3 linked regions of the Stieleria varia genome follow. Each later gene encodes a partner of the first gene's protein in a complex. Links are inferred from orthologs where the notes say so. Each region holds a gene or a part of one and is shown in the gene's direction. Other genes may lie near its edges.

Region 1 (4,646 bases):
TCCTCTGGAGCGCAAGGCCTCGCGAATCTGATCACGTCGAGCATTCAGCAGTGGGCGAATCCACACGAGGTCTTGCTGCTCGGGTTCGTGTCCGTAGGAGCGATAGGGAGCGATTCCAGCAAGTCCTGTCGGACCGGAGCCACGCAGCAGGTGGTGAAGCACCGTTTCCACATTGTCGTCCAGAGAGTGCGCCAGGGCGATGTAACGGCAACCACGGCGACTGGCGGTGCGTTGCAAAAAAGCTCGCCGATGGTCCCTCAAGTTGGCTTCGTCGCTGTGGATTCCGTCGCCGAGAGCAAGTTCGAATCGGCATCCCAGTTCGCGGGCAAGTTCTGCGACGAACTCCGCGTCGCCGTCCGATTCATGCCCTCGCAGGCCATGGTGAAAGTGGGCTGCCACCAGGAACCCGGTCGCCGCTCGGGAGCCCGAGTTGGGGTTCGACGACGTTTCGTTTCGCACCGCCGCCATCAGCCTCAGCAAGGCCACGCTGTCCGCTCCCCCGCTGCAACCGACCACCACGCCGACACTTTCCCAACGACCTACAGGCCAGGCGGCCCGGAACTCCGTCACGAGCGAGTCCCAAGCGTCCGGCGGCGTGTCGGGGTGGGGCGGAAATGAGTCCTGCCGCTCGGAGCGTGTCATTTCAGGAAGCGATGGGGGGCGAAAGTGCAGAAATGTAGCATCACTAGCGTTTGTCAGACATCGAGGTTACCCGATTGTCGCGGTCCATTGGCGATCGCTGAACCCCACTGGTGGCCCGAGATCTGCTACCATTTGCAATTGATCATCGGGTCGTGGATTTTCCACCACCCCTGATCAATACACTCCTTTTAACTTACTCCTCTGGACCAGAATCACTCATCAGAGACACCGGTGCGAGGCGGATACTCAAACACCGGCTTTCTCTGCACTGACGACCCGTGCCGTTTACCAAGCCCCCATTTGATCTGGAAAGCCAGTTCTGGAGAGGATTTGTTCAACGACGCGATACCTCCCTTTGCCTGACCGTTCCCTATCCACGATCCAGGTGATGGATGCCCGGATCTCATCACTTCTCCATCCTTGTTCCTATTCAATTGAACGACCGAGTCAACAGCGTGTGGATCCTGATGATCGCAATCGCACTACGGTGGGGTCGAGTTGCCCACACCCTAGCAGCGTGCATGGGTGCGCACGGGATTCGCCCCCGTTCAGTGGTTGGATCAGCAATGGTCGGATCAGCAATGGTTGGATCAGGCGTGTTGTCGCTGTTGATCAGCGAAAGGGAACTGGGCACGGTTGACCGGACAGCTCGCGCGTTGATGTCCAAGTCAACGATCCATCCGACTGCCGGTCGAACAAACGGTCACGTCAACTGCGTCGAGTGGTCGCTGCGTCCTCCTGAGCGAGGGCAAATAGATGACCATCACCGAACTCATGGCGATGCTGGCACCGGATAAGATTCCGGTGCTGCTGGCGCCATCCATCGAAAATAACTTCTTCGTGTATTCACTCGCCGGTGTGCTCGCCGGCGCCGTGTTGATGCTGGGCTATCAACGTTGGAAACTGCAAGTCCGCAAGATCCGTTGGCAACAGCAGGCCGATGCGATCTTGGACGAAGCCAACCGCGAGGCGGAAACGCTCAAGGCACAGATCATCCTGGAGGGCAAAGAAGCCGCCCTGCAGACACGCACCGAGGCCGAGAAAGAGTTGGCCGATGCGCGACGCATACTGAGTCAACGCGACCAAAAACTGGAGCGTCGCCAAGAACAGCTCGACAACCAAGAGGAAATGCTCCGCAAGCAACAACGCGGTTTGGAGAGCGGCCAACAACGTCTCGATGCACAGCTCCGCAAGGTGAACGAGCAACGCCAGCAACTGAGCCAAGTTCAACAGCAACAACAGCGTTTGCTGGAACAAGCCAGTGGGATGAGTCGCGAAGAAGCCTCCGAAAGACTGCTGGAGTCACTTTCCAAAGAGTTGGAGCACGAACGCGCGTCGGCTCTGATCAAACACAAAAAACAACTCTCCGAACTGGTTCAAAACCAAAGTCGTGACATGCTGCTGACCGCAATGCAGCGTTTCGCGTCGACGCACACCGCCGACTCGACCACCAGCACAGTGGACGTTCCGACCGACGACATGAAAGGACGCATCATCGGTCGCGAAGGTCGCAACATCCGAGCCTTTGAAAAGGCAACGGGTATCGATGTCATCATCGACGACACGCCCGGCGTTGTGATCGTCAGCGGGTTTGATCCCGTCCGTCGCGAGATCGCGCGCCAAGCGTTGACCAAGATGATCGCCGACGGTCGTATCCACCCGGCCAAGATCGAAGAGGTGGTCGAAGAAGTCACCAAGCAGATGAAGGCTTTCATCATGCAAAAGGGACGTGAGGCGGCCGATGAAGTCAACGTGCCGGGATTGCATGATCGGCTGATCGAAATGCTCGGCCGCTTGCACTTTCGCACCTCGTACAGCCAAAACGTCTTGCGGCACAGCGTCGAAGTCGCCTTTATCTCCGGCATGATCGCGGAAATGTTGGGCATGGACGGCGACCTGGGACGCCGCTGCGGACTGTTGCACGACATCGGCAAGGCCGCCGATCATGAGTTGGAGGGCGGACACCCCAAGATCGGTGCCGACACCCTGAGACGACACAACGAAGGCCCCGAAGTCGTCCACGCCGCCTTGGGGCATCACGACGATATCGTCGTCGAGCACCCCTACACCATGGTCGTCGCCACCGCCGACGCCTGCAGCGCCAGTCGCCCCGGTGCCCGCCGCGAATCGCTGGAACGGTACATCAAACGGATGGAGGAACTCGAGTCCATCGCCAAACGCTTTGAGGGTGTCCAGCAAGCCTACGCCATCAGCGCCGGCCGCGAACTCCGTGTGATCGTCGACAGCAATCAAGCCTCCGACGAAAAAGCAGCATTGATCTGCCACGAAATCGCTCAGGCCTTTGAGAGGGAGCTGATGTACCCCGGCGAAATCAAGGTCACCGTGATGCGAGAGACCAAGTTCACCGAGATCGCCAAGTAGGATTACAATACTGCGGTCCCAAATCCCACCCCCTGTTTCCATCCCATTTAAACACTTCCATGAAACCAACCCATCAACCCTCTCGTCGTCAGTTCATTCGTGTCACCGCCGCCGCTGCAGCAGCCACGTGCATCCTGCCCCGCAGTGGTTTTGCCGACAAAGCCGCCGGCGACGCTGCCCCCTTCAAAATCTCGTTGGCCGAATGGTCGCTGCACCGCACCCTGCGAGATGCGTCCAAGAACTTGACCAACTTGGATTTCCCACGCGTTTCCAAGGAAGAGTTCGGGATCGACGCGATCGAGTACGTCAATCAGTTTTTCAAAGACAAAGCGAAAGACGAAAAGTACTTGACGGATCTGAAACAGCGATGCGAAGACCTCGGGGTCAAGAGCCTGTTGATCATGTGCGATGGCGAAGGCAACTTGGGAGACCCCAACGACAACGCTCGCACCCAGGCCGTTGAAAATCATTACAAGTGGGTGGAAGCTGCCAAGTTCCTCGGTTGTCACAGCATTCGCGTCAACGCGGGCAGTCGCGGCAGCTACGAAGAACAAATGAAACTGGCCGCTGACGGACTGCGACGTCTGAGCGAGTTTGCCAAGCCGCACGGACTCAACGTGATCGTCGAAAACCACGGCGGTCTGAGCAGCAATGGTGCTTGGTTGGCCGCGACGATCAAATCCACCGGAATGGACAACTGCGGAACGCTGCCCGACTTTGGCAATTTCCGCATCTCCGGCGGCGACAACCCGGAGTGGTACGATCGCTACCAAGGTGTCGAGGAGTTGATGCCCTACGCCAAAGCCGTCAGCGCCAAGACGCATGATTTCGACGCCGATGGCAACGAAGTCAACACGGACTATGACAAGATGATGGACATCGTGCTCTCACACGGTTACCACGGCTACGTCGGCATCGAGTACGAAGGCGGCAAGCTCGACGAATACGAAGGCATCCGCTTGACCAAAGCCTTGCTCGAACGAGTCGCCGCCAAGGTCGCCAAGAAAGGCTAAGCAACACGTGGTCAACACGTCGTCGCAACACGTCGTCGCAACACGTAGACGCGTCTCTCCGAGACGCGAAATCGCGAGCCTCGGAGAGGCTCGCCTACGTGCCCCAGGCTCAAACGCGACATCTACGAAGGCGGACACCACGTGCCGTACATCATTCGTTGGCCAGGAAAGACGCAGCCCGGTTCGACGTGCAACGCCCTGGTGTCCCAAATCGACATCATGGCCACGCTGGCCTCGGCACTGAGTATCCAGTTGCCAACGGATGCAGCAGAAGACTCCCACGACCTATGTCGGACGTGGGATCTGCTGAATAAAATTCACCGCGTTGGAGACGCCATTTTCACTCCGTATTCTCATCCCCAACTCGGCTGCCTTGGATCGCATCGTACTGTCACTGAGCGTCGATCGGATTGCCGCCGCAAGCTTTTCCGCCGTCAGTTTGCGTTGTGGTATTGGCTTGGGCCCGACCCCCAATCCGTGCACGATGCGGCCCCAGAAAGGTTGATCACCAAAGAATGGGCAGATGATCGTGGGACGACCTGCGCGAAGTCCAGCGGCGGTCGTTCCACAGCCCCCGTGATGCACCACCGCGGCCACTCGCTCAAACAA
Region 2 (4,740 bases), 8.7 Mb from region 1 along the record:
CATCCGAAAATAGCCCGACAGGCCGCATCGGCGTGACGATTGGCGAACTGCCACGAACCGTCCCGATGGCGGCCGCGGCCTCTTTTTTCTCTCTGACCGCCAACTGTGGCCACCCGCGTATCGCTGAGCGAGCGGTGTGATGCTCGTCAGCGTTTTGGTTGGTCGCTGCTGTGTGGACCGTGTGGTTCCCGGCAGCATGCGTCTCGCAGAGGCGTGCAAAGATCTCTTGCTTTCTCCGGCCCTCTGGCCGTTTTGAGTGTCGATGGAGATCCGCAGCCTCTGATTAGCGAGACATTGATTGTGAATGTCGTTTTGTAGGTAGAAAAAGGTAATTGAAAGTGACTGTAAACAAAATTCGAGTGGAACGAAAAATCGGACGCCAAGTCCTGTCGTTCGAAACCGGCCAATTGGCCAAGCAAGCGGCAGGAGCCGTGTTGGTGCAATACGGAGAGACCGTCGTGTTGGTCGCGGCCGCGTCGAGCGACCCCCGCCCCGGCTTGGATTTCTTTCCCCTGACGTGTGACTACCGCGAACGATTCGCTGCAGCCGGCAAATTCCCCGGCGGATTCCTGAAACGCGAAGGCCGTCCGACGACCAAGGAAATCCTCAGCTCCCGCTTGATGGACCGCCCGATTCGTCCTCTGTGGCCCAACGGCTACAAAGACGAAGTCCAGGTCCAAGCCATGGTGGTCGCCAGCGACCAGCAACATGACGGCGATGTCTTGGCAATGAACGGTGCCTCCACGGCGCTGCACGTCAGCCCGCTGCCCTTCCAAGGCCCCCTGGCTTCGGTACGAGTCGGCAAGATCGATGGCGAGCTGATCGTTTTCCCGACGCACGACGAACTGGAGTCCAGCGAACTGGACATGATCGTCAGTGGTGACAGCAAGCAAGTCGCCATGATCGAGGGCTTTGCCCACGAAATGCCAGAAGACGAGATGATGGAAGCGATTCAGTTCGCTCACAAGATGATTCGCGAAGTCATCGCGTTGCAACAAGAGCTGTACGAAAGGGTCAATCCGACCAAAACCCCGTACACCCCGCCGGAAGACGACGGGCTGCTGCAGCGTCTGACCGACGCGTACTACAACGATTTCAAAGCCGCACAGCAGACCTCCGGCAAGCAAGATCGCGCCGACGCCGTGCGTGCGTTGCGTGACCGTGCGATGGGCGAAGTCATCCCGGACCCCAACGCCGATGGCGCTGTCTGCGAAAAGCGTTTCAAGAGCATTTGGCACGATTTGGAGGAAAAGGTCGTCCGCGATCTGATCCTCGCCGGCACCCGTCCCGACGGACGCGACAACGCCAGCTTGCGTCAAATCGTCTGCGAAACCGACTTGCTGCCTCGCGTCCATGGTTCGGCCATGTTCCAACGCGGTGAAACTCAAGCTTTGATCACGGTCGCGTTGGGAACCCAGCGCGACGAACAACGTGTCGATGGCTTGCAAGAAGAGTACAGCAAGAAGTTCATGCTGGACTACAACTTCCCCTCCTACAGCGTCGGCGAATGCCGTCCGATCCGTGGACCTGGCCGTCGCGAAATCGGCCACGGCTGCTTGGCCGAGCGAAGCGTCGCTCCGGTCTTGCCGGCCGCAGAAAACTTTCCTTATACGATCCGCGTGATCAGCGACATCACCGAGTCCAACGGCAGCAGCTCGATGGCATCGGTTTGCGGTGCGACCCTCGCCCTGATGGCTTCGGGTGTTCCGATCAGCAATCCCGTCGCCGGTATCTCCATCGGTTTGGTTCGTGAAACGGAAGACAAGTGGGTCCTGCTGACCGACATCCTGGGAACCGAAGATCACTTCGGCGACATGGACTTCAAGATCGCCGGAACGCAGAACGGCATCACCGGAATTCAGTTGGACCTCAAGGTCACTGGGATCAGCGAAGACATCATTCGCGCAACGCTGAAGCAATCACGTGAGGCTCGGATCGAGATCTTGCGCAAGATGCTGACCACGATCCCACGTCCTCGACGCGAGACCGCTCCGACCGCGCCTCGCTTGTTGCGAACCAAGATCTCGACGGACAAGATCGGTGCCCTGATCGGTCCCGGCGGAAAGAACATTCGTGGCATCCAAGAATCCACCGGATGTGTGATCGAAGTCGACGATGACGGCACCGTGCTGGTCGCCGGTCAAGACAAAGAGTCGGCCGCAGCCGCGATGCGACAAGTGGAAGCTTGCACGGCGACGGTTCAGATCGGAAAGATCTACGAAGGAACCGTCAGCAGCATCAAGGACTTCGGCGCATTCGTCGAAATCCTGCCAGGCCGCGACGGCCTGTGCCACATCAGCGAACTGAGCAGCGGCTACATCAGCAGCATCGACAAGGTGGTCCGTGTCGGTGACGCGATGAAGGTTCTGGTCATCGATGTCGACGAGCACGATCGCGTGAAGCTCAGTCGCCGCCAAGCACTTGAGGAGCTGGGCGAAGAAGACGAGATTGCCGCCATGGTCGCCGAGCAAGGCGGCGACGAAGGTGGTCGTGACCGTGGAGACCGCGGTGACCGCGACGGTGGAGGCGACGGAGATCGTCCCCGACGCCGAGGCGGTAGCGGCGGAGGCAGCGGCCGACGTCGCGGCGGCAACGGCGGCGGTGGCGGCGGCGGTCGTCGCTAAGCATCCACTCTGAGACTTAGATTCCATTGCAATAGCGGCCTCTCACCGAGGCCGCTATTTTTATTGTGTGGTTCTCTCCGTCGCTCAAAATGTACGTCAGCCTTTCTAGGCTGACATACCCCAGCTTCTCTACGCATCACACCACCAAACGTCGTGACGCGTCAGCGGTAGGGCTCGTTCGCGCCTAAATCCATCATCAACACGACGCCCAGCAGATTGACGCCATCGACTTGGAAAGTCGAGCGACGATCACGCACCCAACATCAGGTACGCCAGCAGGTCGCGGATCTGTTGCTCGCTGGCGTCCTTGAGCAGCCCGTCGGGCATCAACGAGGCAGGCAGCGCACGCAGGACTTCGATCTTTTCGCGATCGATCTTTTGCGTTTCCCCTTTGGCCGTCCTCAACGTCACCGTCGTTTCGTCTTGTGCGGCGATCATTCCCGTCACCGTTCGACCGTCGAGGGTCAGGACCAAGTACGACTGGTATCCTTCGCGGATCTCCAAACTCGGATCGACCATGTTGTGAATCCAGAATCGCGTGCTGCCGCGCTCGTAACCGTCCAGCGGCGGTCCGACCTTCTGACCTTCGCCGAACAACTGATGACACGTCGCACATCGCTGTGTGAATTGTAATTTTCCGGCAGCAGGATCGCCTTGCAAGCTATGGTCGGCAACGAGTGTTTGCAGTCGTTGAATCTCGGCTAGTTTCTCCGGCGAAGCCGTCGTGACGGACTTGCCAAACGCTTTCTCGACCGATGCAACCGTTTCGGGGTCGTCGTAGGATCGCAGCTGTTGAATCACATCTGGGGGAACTTGATCGACTCGCAAACGCCACTCTGTTAGTTCTCGTAGCAAAGCCTTTGCCCAGCCGGGTCTGCTGGCCAAAGTGCGACACGCGGTGGAACGCAGGTCGTGCTCGTCGGAGATACGACTGCCGAACGCTGCGATCAACGAATTGGCGATCGATGCATCGTCGTAGCTGGCGAGCGATGCGATCGCAACACGTTGCAACGCGGGCTCGATTGTGTTTCGCCCCGTCGCCAAACCGATCAAAACAGATTGCGTTGCCTGCATCGGGACTTCGCCAAGCGTCTCGACGAGTTTGAGTTGCAACGTTAAGTCCGCGTTACGATCGCTGAGCGTTCTCACGATCTCGTTGGCCTTGGCGTCGTTGTTTTGGCGGATCGCGAGCACGAGTCCAGACTGCCCCAGACGCTCTTGGCTCTCTTGCAAGGCAGCCTGCAATGCGTCCGGCAGCACGGGGATCGAGCGGCCCTCAAAGGCCCGGCTCAACCCGACCAACAGTTGAGTCTTGGACTCCGCATCCGGTGCGAGCTGCAGCAGTTCCGCACACCATTGCAATTCGTCCGGGGTAGCGGATGCCGCATATCGCCCGATCAATCGTGCGAGGACGACTTGCCGTATCAGCGGCAACTGCCAAACGTCTGGTGCTTCCAGCATTTCGCGAACCAAGTCCCATCGCTCGGCATGCGCTTCGATGGCCCACCAAATCATCAGCGGCATGTGTGGGTCGTCGATGTCTCCATCGTGACGCAGCAGAGCGGCAATGATGGGCAAGGCTGCGTCCGCGGGCAACCGCTTCGCCGACGCGGCGAGCTGACTACGGACCTGGACGTTCGTTTCCTTCGCCGCCATCGAATCAAGACCCTTGATCGGCTCTTTCCGATCTCCCATCAAACGCACAACCCAACGTCGAACGTCTGGATCCTGGTGAGAAATCCAATGTTCAGCTCGCTCACGATTCAGCCCGCCCAGCAGGTTGATGGCCCAAAGTGATTCGAGGGTTCCGTGAGTGTCACCGGGATTACTCTGCGTCGCGTTGACCTGTTGAACCAGCGTGTCCAGCGCGGACCGCTCTTCACGCCAGCCGAGTTCCAACACCGCACGTTTGCGAACCCATTTGTTGGGATGTTGCAAGCGAGTCAGCAGGTCCGCCAGAGGAATCGTGTGCAGGTCAGCTCCGTCGTACGCGGGCGAGCTGCCCTTTGGGATGACGCGATAGATGCGGCCGCTGGATTTGTGCCAATCGTCGATGGGACTGACATGGCTGAGTCGAGAGTCGTACCAATCGGCCATGTACATCGAGCCATCGGGA
Region 3 (4,664 bases), 1.3 Mb from region 1 along the record:
GTTCCTGCAAGTCTCGAAAATGGCTGACCGCACGATCGTGAATCGCGGAGGCCACTTTCAACTCGTCAGCCTGGTACTGCTGCACTTGCTCGAAAGAAAGGGAATATACGCTCAACCTCGCTTTGAGCGTCTCCGTTTGGGCGATCGTCTGCTGGAGCTTGGCGTCTTCATAGGCAAGGGACGAGTACGCACGAACGAGCACAATGACCAGCGCGATCAGAAGCGTGACGGCGAGCAACATGCGGATCGAGAATTTCATACCAGGATTCTATTCGATCGACTTGGACTTGTGTTTTCGCGACGATTGCGTGCACGTGTGCATCAGAATCGCTGCAGCAACCGCGACGTTTAGACTGTCTGTGGACTGTTTCATCGGAATCCGAACGCGATCACTGGCGGATTGCTGCCATCGATCGGGCAATCCATTTGCTTCGTTGCCCACCATCAGTACGACTGGACGATCGTCTGGTCGCCACGTTTGGATCGATGCGGCATCGCTATCCAGGGTCGATGCAACGACTCGAAAACCTCGCCCGATGAGCGACTGCAAACTTCCCTCGGGTTCACTCAATTCGTAGAAACGATGCACCAACGCGGTCCCCATGCTGACTCGCATCACACGGCGAGAATACGGATCGACGGTGCCGGGGCCGAGGATGATTTCGTTCACGCCCAATGCTGCGGCTGTACGGAGCATGCTGCCCAGGTTTTCTTTGTCAGAAATCCCGATCGCTGCCAACAACAACCGCACTTCGCTCGAATCGGAATCCGGCAAATGTAATTCATCGATCGAGTGAAACGGCTTGCGAATCCCCGAGGCCAAAACGCCTCGGTGGAAATCAAATCCGACCAGCTCTCGAATGGCTTTGCTCGGAATCTGGAACACGGGAACGGAATCCGGAACATCCTTCAGTGCATCGAGTTCACGCCCCGTTTCGATGACGATGCTGTGCAGTTCGTGATCAGACCGGATCAATCGCTCCGTGAGAAACTTTCCCTCGACAACGAACAGTTGGTCCGTCGCGGCGATTTCGCCATTGCGCCCACGATGCTGCAAGTCACGAAACGGCTGCAAACGAGGATCGTCGGGCCGTTCAATTGGGATCAGTGGCATTGAAAGTGACGACGGATTGCGAGGGTTTGATGCAACGGTGGAGAGCGTGCGAGACGTTATACTCCATCGCCGTCGACAGCTTGAGCCGTGCTCCTCTTTTCGCATGTCCCCCTTTCGCAAAGGACATGATTGTTCAAGACTGGTGGCGTTCCAGTTTGATTCATGACCGACGCTGCATTCGTAACCGATGGTGATTTGGCGTGTTAGACGTAACGATCGAGAACGGCATTCATATTTACGGACGCGACCGCTTAGGCGATCGTCCGCGGATCGGAATCTTGACGTCTGGTGGCGACTGCCCGGGCTTGAATGCAGTTTTGCGGGCGGCGACCAAGACCGCGTTTTGGCTCGGCTATGACATGGTCGGATTTCGCGACGGTTTCGAAGGCATGGTGGATCCGATCCGTTACCAAGTGCTGACCCGTGAAAACACGTCGGCAATCTTGACCTTGGGCGGCACGATTCTTGGTTCGACCAACAAAGGCCGATTCGGGGCTCGGACAGGAGTCAGCGGGCGAGCCGAGATCATGCCGGAACTCATCGAGCAAGTCGCCCAGACGATCCAGACGCTGAAGCTGGAGGGATTGATCGTTGTGGGCGGCGATGGCTCGCTCTCGACGGCGTTGCAATTTCACGAAGCCGGCTTGCCCGTTGTCGGTGTCCCCAAAACCATCGACAACGACTTGGAATGCACGGCTTACACATTCGGATTCAACAGTGCCGTGCTCTGCTGCGCTGACGCGTTGGATCGACTGCAAACGACTGCCGCAAGTCACGGTCGTGTGATGGTGTTGGAAGTCATGGGGCGACACACCGGATGGATTGCGTTGCACGGCGGCATCGCCGGTGGGGCTGATGTGATCCTGATTCCGGAAGTCGCTTGGACATACGAAAACATCATCGCCAAGATTCGCGAACGCACCGAGATGGGACAAAGTTTTACATTGATCACGGTGGCCGAAGGAGCAACGTTGCCGGACGGAGCGATGGTCACGGACTCTCATTCCGGCGGAAATCTGCAAGTCAAACTGGGTGGAATCGGCCACGTCGTCACCGATCAACTCAGCCAGATGATCGAGCAAGACGTCCGCTGTGTCGTCTTGGGCCATTTGCAACGTGGCGGCGGCCCCACAACATTTGATCGCGTGCTGTCCAGTGAATACGGAGCCCACGCGGTGCGTCTGGTCTATCAAAAACGCTTCGGTCAAATGGTCTGCAGTGATCCGCCAGCAATCACCAGCGTGGCGATCGCCGACGCGGTGCACAACATTCGCACAGTCGATCCGCACGGTTCCACGGTGCAAACGGCGCGGGGAATGGGGATCTGCCTTGGCGATACACCGGGCTACACCAATCCGTTCTTGGATGACGCCGAATAAAAAAACGATCGACCGTCATCTCAAGAGATAACAGCCGATCGCTTGTTTGAAAAACCATTCGATCAAGAGGAAATGAGGGTCGAACGTTCCGCCGAACAACTCCATTTCCTTCCGCTCGGCGCAGCGTCGAGTGGACCGCCAGGTCCACTCTCGCCGGCATTCTCAATCATCGGCACCGGTGGCAGTGGTACAGCGGTTTGGTACGATCTTTCCGCCGGAAAGCCGTCCTGTCTCGCCGCTTCTGACGGTCGATCCGTTCACGTTGAGTTGGCCGTCTGCATGCGACTGTAACGATTACTGCTCGACCGGATGATTCATCAGCCACTGGCGCGATCCAGAACGTCCCGCCTAGCATGGACGTGTTACCAAGAGTTCGGTGGCGCCATACGCCCTTGATAGCAAGGCTGAGAACGAATTGTCGCACCCGGAAAGGGCAAAAGGGGCTGTTTTTGGCTCGTCACGAAGGGGGCTCGTCCACGCCGTAGAGGGAGGAAAGCAGAGTTTTACAGGACCGTTACATCATTATGTATTTCCTGAGACAGTCTGGGCTTGCGATTTCGATAGGATTCTCGCATCTCGGAGCGACGAGGACTCCGACACCTGAAAAATTCGTTTGAAGGAAAATGCCAGATGGCAACCGTAATCGAAGCACCTGAAACCAAAAAGACACGCCGGAAAGGAAAGACCGGCGTCGGGCGTCAGGTGAATCCAAATATTGAAGAAAAGAAGCTGCCCGAGAACGCCCACCCGACGGGGGAAGAGCGTCGCGAGCGGGGTGTGTTGTCGTGGTGGGCCATTGGCTGGCTGGGCTTGGCACACGTGGTCGTATTTGCCGCTGCACCGTTCACATTCACTTGGACCGCATTGGGCGTCGCTCTCTTCCTGCACTGGGTCACGGGCAGCTTGGGCATTTGCCTCGGCTATCACCGACTGCTCACGCACACCGGCATGAAGACATACAGTTGGGTCCGGTATTTCTTTGCCACCATCGGAACGCTTGCCGGCGAAGGCTCGGCGTTGGACTGGGTGGCTGACCACCGCAAGCACCATGCCCACAGCGACTTGGAAGGTGATCCTCACTCGCCACATGAAGGCGGTTGGTGGAGCCACATGATCTGGCTGGCTTACCCCACACACAACGGTGACCGCAAAGGCTACCTGATGCGTTGGGTTCCCGATTTGTACAAAGACAAGGGCATGCGTTTCTTGGACGTGATGTTCTTGCCACTGCACATCATGGTCGGCTTTGCGTTGTTCGGCATCGGATACGCGATCGGCGGATCATCGATGGGTTGGTCCATGCTCGTCTGGGCCATGTTCGTTCGCTTGGTCGCCGTCTTGCATACCACGTGGTTGGTCAACAGTTGGTCGCACATGTGGGGATATCGCAACTACGAAACCACTGACGATAGCCGAAACAATTGGCTGGTTGCCATCATCGCGTACGGCGAAGGCTGGCACAACAATCACCACGCTTATCCGCGGATGGCCAAGCACGGTCACCACTGGTGGGAGTTTGACATCACCTGGCAAGCCATTCGTTTGATGCGTGCGGTGGGTTTGGTTTGGGACGTCGTTGACTACCGCACGGCTGCTGAAAAGAGAGCTGCCGAGAACACTTTGGTGGAAAAATCTTGATCGACCGACCACTTGCTGATCGATTCCTCAAGATCCTCCCCTCCAATGCTTTGCCGTAGCCTTCCCTGATCATGCGTTATTTTCATCACGACTTTGACAGCATCGAAGGCTACTTGCACCATCGTCGACCCTACCTATTGGTCGATGAAATCTTGTCCCTCGACGATGCCACGGTGGTCACTCAGACCACCGTGCCGTCGGAGGCGATCTTCATCCACGGGCACTTCCCTGGCGCACCGATCTTTCCGGGCGCAATGATGCAAGAATTCTCCACACAGAGCGCGGGCATCTTGATCGCCGCCCGCCACAACCCGATGGAGCAATTCGACACCACGGACCCAATGTTCAATGAGTTCGCATTGGGCGTATTGGTGAGAATCAAGAACGCTCGGTATCGTGGTTTTGCTCGACCAGGTGACGTCCTGATCGCGACGGTCACGCTTGCCGAAATCGTCGACACGGTGTTCGAGTTCAGTGCGGTGATCCGCTGTGACGACAAAGTCATCATGCGAAATCGCTTTCAGTTGACGAAC

What was found.
Region 2: rny (region 1) and pnp share a complex: the UniProt entries of both Bacillus subtilis proteins name them as parts of the possible RNA degradosome complex. The link is inferred for Stieleria varia from one-to-one orthologs.
Region 3: rny (region 1) and Pla52nx_RS05445 share a complex: the UniProt entries of both Bacillus subtilis proteins name them as parts of the possible RNA degradosome complex. The link is inferred for Stieleria varia from one-to-one orthologs.

Annotation. Positions count from the first base shown.
Region 1 is NZ_CP151726.1:221,277-225,922, reverse strand. The notes cover bases 855-3,723. They hold rny (ribonuclease Y), read left to right. Parts: upstream 855-1,422; coding sequence 1,423-3,024; downstream 3,025-3,723. Other genes in these bases: Pla52nx_RS00915 (sugar phosphate isomerase/epimerase family protein), read left to right, coding at 3,084-3,723. Also shown: tRNA lysidine(34) synthetase TilS, read right to left, coding at 1-642; more of Pla52nx_RS00915, read left to right, coding at 3,724-4,037. UniProt on the Bacillus subtilis protein: Endoribonuclease that initiates mRNA decay. Initiates the decay of all SAM-dependent riboswitches, such as yitJ riboswitch. Involved in processing of the gapA operon mRNA, it cleaves between cggR and gapA.
Region 2 is NZ_CP151726.1:8,913,529-8,918,268, reverse strand. What follows is about bases 19-2,981. They hold pnp (polyribonucleotide nucleotidyltransferase), read left to right. Parts: upstream 19-338; coding sequence 339-2,624; downstream 2,625-2,981. Other genes in these bases: Pla52nx_RS30205 (PVC-type heme-binding CxxCH protein), read right to left, coding at 2,874-2,981. In the rest of the region: rpsO (30S ribosomal protein S15), read left to right, coding at 1-13; more of Pla52nx_RS30205, read right to left, coding at 2,982-4,740. UniProt on the Bacillus subtilis protein: Involved in mRNA degradation. Catalyzes the phosphorolysis of single-stranded polyribonucleotides processively in the 3'- to 5'-direction. Necessary for competence development in Bacillus subtilis.
Region 3 is NZ_CP151726.1:1,549,428-1,554,091, reverse strand. Bases 517-3,403 are described here. They hold Pla52nx_RS05445 (6-phosphofructokinase), read left to right. Parts: upstream 517-1,314; coding sequence 1,315-2,493; downstream 2,494-3,403. Other genes in these bases: Pla52nx_RS05435 (acyl-CoA desaturase), read left to right, coding at 3,124-3,403; Pla52nx_RS05440 (hypothetical protein), read left to right, coding at 2,536-2,784; Pla52nx_RS05450 (TrmH family RNA methyltransferase), read right to left, coding at 517-1,114. Also shown: Pla52nx_RS05455 (hypothetical protein), read right to left, coding at 1-259; more of Pla52nx_RS05450, read right to left, coding at 269-516; more of Pla52nx_RS05435, read left to right, coding at 3,404-4,131; Pla52nx_RS05430 (3-hydroxyacyl-ACP dehydratase FabZ family protein), read left to right, coding at 4,203-4,664. UniProt on the Bacillus subtilis protein: Catalyzes the phosphorylation of D-fructose 6-phosphate to fructose 1,6-bisphosphate by ATP, the first committing step of glycolysis.